Regions from separate parts of the Actinoplanes ianthinogenes genome, predicted to be linked through region 2. Evidence: riboswitches for the same ligand, from Rfam matches in the RefSeq annotation. Region 2 holds a riboswitch; the other holds the start of a gene.
The links. A riboswitch is a leader RNA that binds a small molecule or an ion and turns the genes downstream of it on or off. The one in region 2 is predicted to bind glycine.
Positions count from the first base shown of each region.

Region 1: linked by a shared signal. The riboswitch ahead of gcvP (aminomethyl-transferring glycine dehydrogenase) and the one ahead of gcvT (glycine cleavage system aminomethyltransferase GcvT) in region 2 are both predicted to bind glycine.

Region 1 covers NZ_AP023356.1:286,576-289,976, reverse strand. Annotated here, with positions in the region: gene mgrA (L-glyceraldehyde 3-phosphate reductase) at 337-1,296, opposite strand; glycine riboswitch at 1,384-1,474, shown strand; gene gcvP (aminomethyl-transferring glycine dehydrogenase) at 1,552-3,401, shown strand, end outside.
Region 2 covers NZ_AP023356.1:447,419-450,819, reverse strand. Annotated here, with positions in the region: gene Aiant_RS02165 (methyl-accepting chemotaxis protein) at 1-885, opposite strand, end outside; gene Aiant_RS02160 (MarR family winged helix-turn-helix transcriptional regulator) at 1,119-1,568, shown strand; glycine riboswitch at 1,621-1,724, shown strand; glycine riboswitch at 1,729-1,809, shown strand; gene gcvT (glycine cleavage system aminomethyltransferase GcvT) at 1,842-2,882, shown strand; gene gcvH (glycine cleavage system protein GcvH) at 2,895-3,254, shown strand; gene Aiant_RS02145 (L-serine ammonia-lyase) at 3,294-3,401, shown strand, end outside.

The DNA.
Region 1 (3,401 bases), 160 kb from region 2:
GCCGCGCGCGTACATCCGGCTGAAGGCTGCGTTTACCGCGAGGGTATATCCGGATATATCCGCCCCAGAGTCGGCACGAGACACCCCACCTGTAGACAACACGAGGCACTCAACCAAGCAGTACTGATCTCGGGAGTCATGGGCCCGGGTTTGATCTCCGGAACCAGCCGCGGACGTCGCCCTTCCGGGTCGGGCGTTCGGGACGCGCCAGCGTCCTGCCCGTCCCGGAAGGGTCCCTGGCGGGAGCGACGATCAGTGATCAGCGCGGCCCGAGTCAGCAAGAATTTGATCTTGATCGGACGAGCCCGCCACCTCCAGGCCGCTCCCGGCGGTACGTCAGAGGTCCAGGACCGTCCCGTCGATGTCGCCGAGTTCGGCGTCGCTGAGCGACAAATTGTCCAGGGCGGCGATGTTGTTCTCCAGCTGCTGGACGCTGGACGCGCCGATGATCAGGCTGGTCATCCGCTCGTCGCGCAGGGCCCACGCGAGGGCCAGCTGCGCCAGCGACTGCCCCCGCCGCTTGGCGATGTCATTGAGGGCGTGCAGCCGTCCGAGGGTCTTGGCGTCGAGTGCCTCCTCGTTGAGGAACACGCTGGTCCGGATGCGGGAGTCGTCCGGGATGCCGTTGAGGTAGCGGTCGGTGAGCAGACCCTGCTGCAACGGGCTGAACGCGATGCAGCCGGCGCCCGCGTCGGCCAGGGTGTCGAGCAGCCGGTCGTGTTCGATCCAGCGGTTCAGGATCGAGTACGACGGCTGATGGATCAGCAGCGGCGTGCCCAGGTCGCGCAGGATCGCGGCGGCCCGCGCGGTCTGCTCGGACTTGTAGTTGCTCAGCCCGACGTAGAGCGCTTTCCCGGAGCGCACGATGTGGTCCAGCGCGCCCATCGTCTCCTCGAGCGGAGTGTCCGGGTCGGGCCGGTGGTGGTAGAAGATGTCGACGTAGTCGACGCCGAGCCGCTTCAGCGACTGGTCCAGCGAGCTGACCAGGTATTTCCGCGAGCCGAAGTCGCCGTAGGGGCCGTCCCACATGGTGTAGCCGGCCTTGCTGGAGATGATCATCTCGTCGCGGTGCTGCCGGAAGTCGGCCGCCAGGATCCGGCCGAAGTCGGTCTCCGCGCTGCCGGGCGGCGGCCCGTAGTTGTTGGCCAGGTCGAAGTGGGTGACGCCGAGGTCGAAGGCGCGGCGGACGATGTCGCGCTGGCGGTCGGCGGGCCGGGTGTCGCCGAAGTTGTGCCACAGGCCCAGCGAGATGGCGGGCAGCTTGAGGCCGCTGCGCCCGGCGCGGCGGTAGGTCATGGACTCGTAACGATCAAGAGCAGCGGAATACGTCACACGCCCAGCCTAGGCATTCCGATCTTGACGGGGTCCACTGGTAGGTTGGGAACCAGCCGCGCGGGAGAGACCTGCACATCCAGGCGCCGAAGGGGCAACTCCTCCCCGGAATCTCTACAGGCAAACGGACCGCGCGGGCAGGCGACTCTGAAGTGCCCTTTTCGTGGGTATGACAGAGGGGGAGGGCTTTGTCAGCCTTCTCAAGCCTTGGAGTCGCCCATGACGTCGTCATTCACCCATCGGCACATCGGCCCGCAGGCCGATGAGCAGGCGGAGATGCTCAAAGCGATCGGGTACGAGTCGCTCGATCAGCTGATGGACGCCGCGATCCCGGAGTCGATCCGGTTCCACGGCGCGCTGGACCTGCCGGCCGGCGCCGGCGAGGAGGAGACGATCGCCGAGCTGCGTGCCATCGCCGGCCGCAACACGCTGGTCACCCCGATGATCGGGCTCGGCTACTACGGCACCCACACGCCCGCGGTGATCAAGCGGAACGTGCTGGAGAATCCGGCGTGGTACACCGCGTACACGCCGTACCAGCCGGAGATCAGCCAGGGCCGCCTGGAGGCCCTGCTCAATTTCCAGACCGTGGTCACCGACCTGACCGGGCTCACCACGGCGAACGCGTCGATGCTCGACGAGGCCACGGCGGTCGCGGAGGCCATGACGCTCGCGCGCCGCGCTTCCAAGGTCAAGAGCTTGGTGTACGCGGTGGACGCCGACACGTTCCCGCAGACCCTGGCCGTGCTGCGCACCCGGGCCGAACCGCTGGGCATCCAGGTCGAGCTGGTCGACCTGGACACCGAGCAGCTGCCCGAGGAGTACTTCGGCCTGCACCTGCAATACCCCGGCGCGTCCGGCGCGGTCCGCGACCACGCCGCCCTGATCGAGGCCGCGCACGCCAAGGGCGCCCTGGTCACGGTCGCCGCCGACCTGCTCGCGCTGACCCTGCTGCGGGCCCCGGGCGAGATCGGCGCGGACATCGCGGCCGGCACGACGCAGCGCTTCGGCGTGCCCCTGGGCTTCGGCGGCCCGCACGCCGGCTACCTGGCGGTGCGCGGCGGCCTGGAGCGCAGCCTGCCCGGCCGCCTGGTCGGGGTGTCGAAAGACGCCGACGGCGCTCCGGCGTACCGGCTCGCGTTGCAGACCCGCGAGCAGCACATCCGCCGGGAGAAGGCGACCAGCAACATCTGCACCGCCCAGGTCCTGCTCGCCGTGATGGCCAGCATGTACGCGGTCTACCACGGCCCGGCCGGCCTGCGCGCCATCGCCAAGCGGGTGCACGACCACGCGCTGACCCTGGCCGGCAGCCTCACCGCGGCCGGCATCGAGGTCGCCCACCGGGCGTTCTTCGACACGGTCACCGCGGTGGTGCCCAGCCGCGCCGAGCAGATCGTGGCGGCCGCCGCCGCGAACGGTGTGGATCTGCGGCTGGTCGACGCCGACCGGGTGTCGATCTCGACCGACGAGACCACCACGGCCGCGCACGTAGAAACCGTGCTCGCCGCCTTCGGCGCCACCGTCGCCGAGCCCGCCGTCTGCGGCGCCAAGGCGCTGGCCCGGACCAGCGACTACCTGCACCACCCGGTGTTCAACACCCACCACTCCGAGACCGGCATGCTGCGCTACCTGCGCAAGCTCTCCGACCGGGACTACGCGCTGGACCGCGGCATGATCCCGCTGGGCTCCTGCACGATGAAGCTGAACGCCACCACCGAGATGGAGGCGGTCACCTGGCCGGAGTTCGCGAACATCCACCCGTTCGCGCCGGCCTCGCGGACCGAGGGCTACGAGAGCCTGGTCGGCCAGCTGGAGGCCTGGCTGGCGGAGATCACCGGGTACGACGCGGTCAGCGTCCAGCCGAACGCCGGCTCCCAGGGCGAGCTGGCCGGTCTGCTGGCCATCCGCGGCTACCACCGCTCGCGGGGGGAACTGCACCGCGACGTCTGCCTGATCCCGTCCTCGGCGCACGGTACCAACGCGGCGAGCGCGGTCATGGCCGGCATGCGGGTCGTCGTGGTCGCCTGCGACGAGAACGGCAACGTCGACCTGACCGACCTGGCCGCCAA
Region 2 (3,401 bases):
GGCCTCGGCCGCGCCGGTCTGGAGCTGCGTGCTGATCGTGGACAGCTCGTCGGAGGCGGACGACAGCGTGACCGCCACCTGCCCCATCTGGTCCACGCTGGTGCGGACCGCGGCGATGCCGGTGTCCAGCTCGGTCGCCATCCGGCCCAGCTCGTCCCGGCCGGTGACCGCCGCCGTCACCGTCAGGTCCCCGGCGGCCAGTGCCCGGCTGACCCGGCCCACCGCGTCGAGCGTGCTCATGATCCCGCGGACCACCAGGACCGCCAGCGCCAGCGCGGCCGCCACCCCGATCACCAGGACCACGATCATCTGGTTACGCGCGGTGTGGTAGTCGGCCGCCGTCTCGGCTCGCTTCTCCTGCGCCACCCGCGTCTCGATGCCGACCAGCTCGGTCAGGGCGGCCTGCGCCGCGTTCAATGCCGGTCGTGCGGCCGTGTCCCGGGCCTTCTGGAATCCGTTCAGGTCGCCGGCGGCGGCCAGCGGCACCAACTGCTCCTCGCGGGCCTTGCGCAGCGTGACCAGGGCGGTGCGGAACCGTTCGACCGCCGCCTCCCGGCCGGTCATGTCGGTGGCGGTGTAGTCGGCGAAGGCCTTGTCGGCGTCGGCGTCCGCGGCGGCGATGGCCTGCTTGTCGGCCTCTCGCGCGGCCGGGTCATGACTGATCAGCAGGCTCATCAGCTCGCTCCAGGAGCGTTGCACACCCTGACCGACCACGCCGAGCTGGGCGATCGGCACCAGGTTCTGGCTGTACAGGTACTCCGCCGCATCAGCGGTGGAGTGCAGCCGGACCAGGCCGAGCAGGCCGACCGCCATCGCGGCCAGGGCCGCCACCAGCACCGCCGTGTACAGCTTCAACCGGACCGACAGGTCGTTCAACCAGCGCATGTGAACCCCCCGCATGCTCCCGCCCGGCGGCAACGCCGTCGTGACCGCCCGCAGTCGGGATCCACTGTTCCTATCGGCGGTAACCAGACGCTCCTTACCCCTAACGTCCCGTCTGGGTTAAAGGCGGACTTTTGGGGCAGGGCCGACCCGGTCGAGGGCGGGGCAACGGCGGCGGCCGGCGTACGAAAGGATCTGGAAGGTTTCACCCGTGCCGCCGTGATGAGGTCTTCCCCATGAGCGACGAGAGTCGTGGATCGCAGCTGCTGCCGGTGCTCGCGCAGCTGGTCCGTTTTCTGCGGCAGCTGGAGGGCCCGGACAACCCGAGCTCGATCGCGCTCTCGGTGCTGCGCCGGCTCAGCGACGAGGGCCCGGCGCGGGTGACCGACCTGGCCCGGCTGACCCGGGCGTCGCAGCCCGGGATGACCCAGCTGGTCGGCCGGATGGAGCGGTCCGGGCTGGTCCAGCGGGTGCCGGACCCGAACGACGGGCGTGGCGTCCTGGTCGGCGCGACGCGGTCCGGGCGGGACCTGCTGGCCCGCACCTACGCGCACTACGCGGCGACGCTGGACGGCATGTTCGCGCGGCTGGAGCCGGCCGACAGCGAGGCGATCATCAGGGCGTTGCCGGCGCTGGGCCGGCTGGCCGCGGCGGGGGAGAAGGGCGACACGGCCAGTGGATCTTGATGGCTCCGGCGCGGCCTGATAGCTTCCGAAGCACAAAAGAAGACTTCGCCGCGACGCCGCTGCGGGAGAGCACTCGTCCGCTGGGAAGCGAGACGGGTCGCCGAAGGAGCAAATCTCCCTCAAGAATCTCTCAGGCACACGTACCGCAACGGTCAGGCGACTCTGGAAAGTCAGCTCCCGTGAGCTGCGCCCAAGGTGCAAGCCGCCCCCGGCGGTGAACCTCTCAGGCCCCATGACAGAGCGAGGGAGGCCGACTGTCAAGGAGCCTCCCTGTTGCGACGCACCGCGCTTCACCACGTTCATCAGCGTCTCGGCGCCTCATTCACCGGGTTCGCCGGCTGGGAGATGCCGGTCCGGTACGGCAGCGACGTCGCCGAGCACCACAGCGTACGGAAATCGGTCGGGCTCTTTGACCTGGGCCACATGGGACAGATCGAGGTGAGCGGGCCGGAAGCGGCCGCCTTCCTGGATTACGCCCTGGTCGGGCGGCTGTCGGCGGTCGCCGTGGGGCGGGCCAAGTACACGATGCTGTGCCACACCAACGGTGGCGTGCTCGACGACCTGGTCGTCTACCGGCTGGAGCCGCAGCGGTTCCTGGTGGTGGCGAACGCCGCGAACGCGCCGATCGTGATCGCGATGCTGGGGGAGTACTCCGGTGGGTTCGCGGTGACGATCACGGCGCTGGACCGGGCGCTCGTCGCGGTGCAGGGGCCGGACGCCGTGCGGGTCGTCGGGGAGCACGCCGACCTGCGGTACTACGGGATCAAGGCGGAGCGGCTGGCCGGCAAGGACGTGCTGCTGGCCCGGACCGGGTACACCGGCGAGGACGGGTTCGAGATCTACTGCGCGAACGCGGACGCCGAGGCGATCTGGGAGTGGGCGCAGGCGGCCGGGGCCCAGCCGGCCGGGCTGGCCTGCCGGGACACGCTGCGGCTGGAGGCCGGGATGCCGCTGTACGGGCACGAGCTGACGGTGCGCACCACGCCGTTCCACGCCGGGCTGGGCCGGGTGGTCGCGCTGGACAAGTCGGACTTCGTCGGTGCGGCGGCTTTGCGGACGGTCACGCCCGAGACCGAGCTGGTCGGGCTGGTGACCAAGGGGCGGCGCTCGCCGCGGGCCGGCCACGCGGTGCTCGACGCGGTGACCGGGGCGAAGGTCGGCGAGGTGACCAGCGGGGCGCCGTCGCCCACGCTCGGGCACCCGATCGCGCTGGCCTACGTGGCCCGGGATCGCGCCGGCGGTTCCCTGGTGGTCGACGTCCGCGGGACCCGCGAGGCCGCCGAGATCGTCTCCCTGCCCTTCTACAAGCGATAGCGAGGTCGGACCATGCGTTTCACCAAGGATCACGAATGGCTGACCGAGGAGGAGATCGCCACGGTCGGGATCACCTCGTTCGCCGCGGACGCGCTCGGTGACGTCGTCTTCGTCGAGCTGCCCGAGGTGGGCACGGTGGTCAGCGCCGGCGACCCGGCCGGGGAGATCGAGTCGACCAAGTCGGTGAGCGAGGTCTACGCCCCGGCCGACGGCGAGATCGTCGAGGTCAACCAGGCGGTCGTCGACGATCCGGCGCTGATCAACTCGGATCCGTACGGCAAGGGGTGGCTGTACCGGCTGCGGATCAGCGGGACGCCGGTGACGCTCTCCGACGTCGAGTACGAGGCGCTGATCGCGGGGGAGACGTCGTGATACCTCAGTTCGCCGGGGCGCGGGCCGATGGGCGGGGTCATGGCTGTCTCGGTCTTTGACCTCTTCTCCGTCGGCATCGGGCCGTCGAGCTCGCACACCGTGGGGCCGATGCGGGCCGCCCGGATGTTCACCGCGCATCTCGACTCC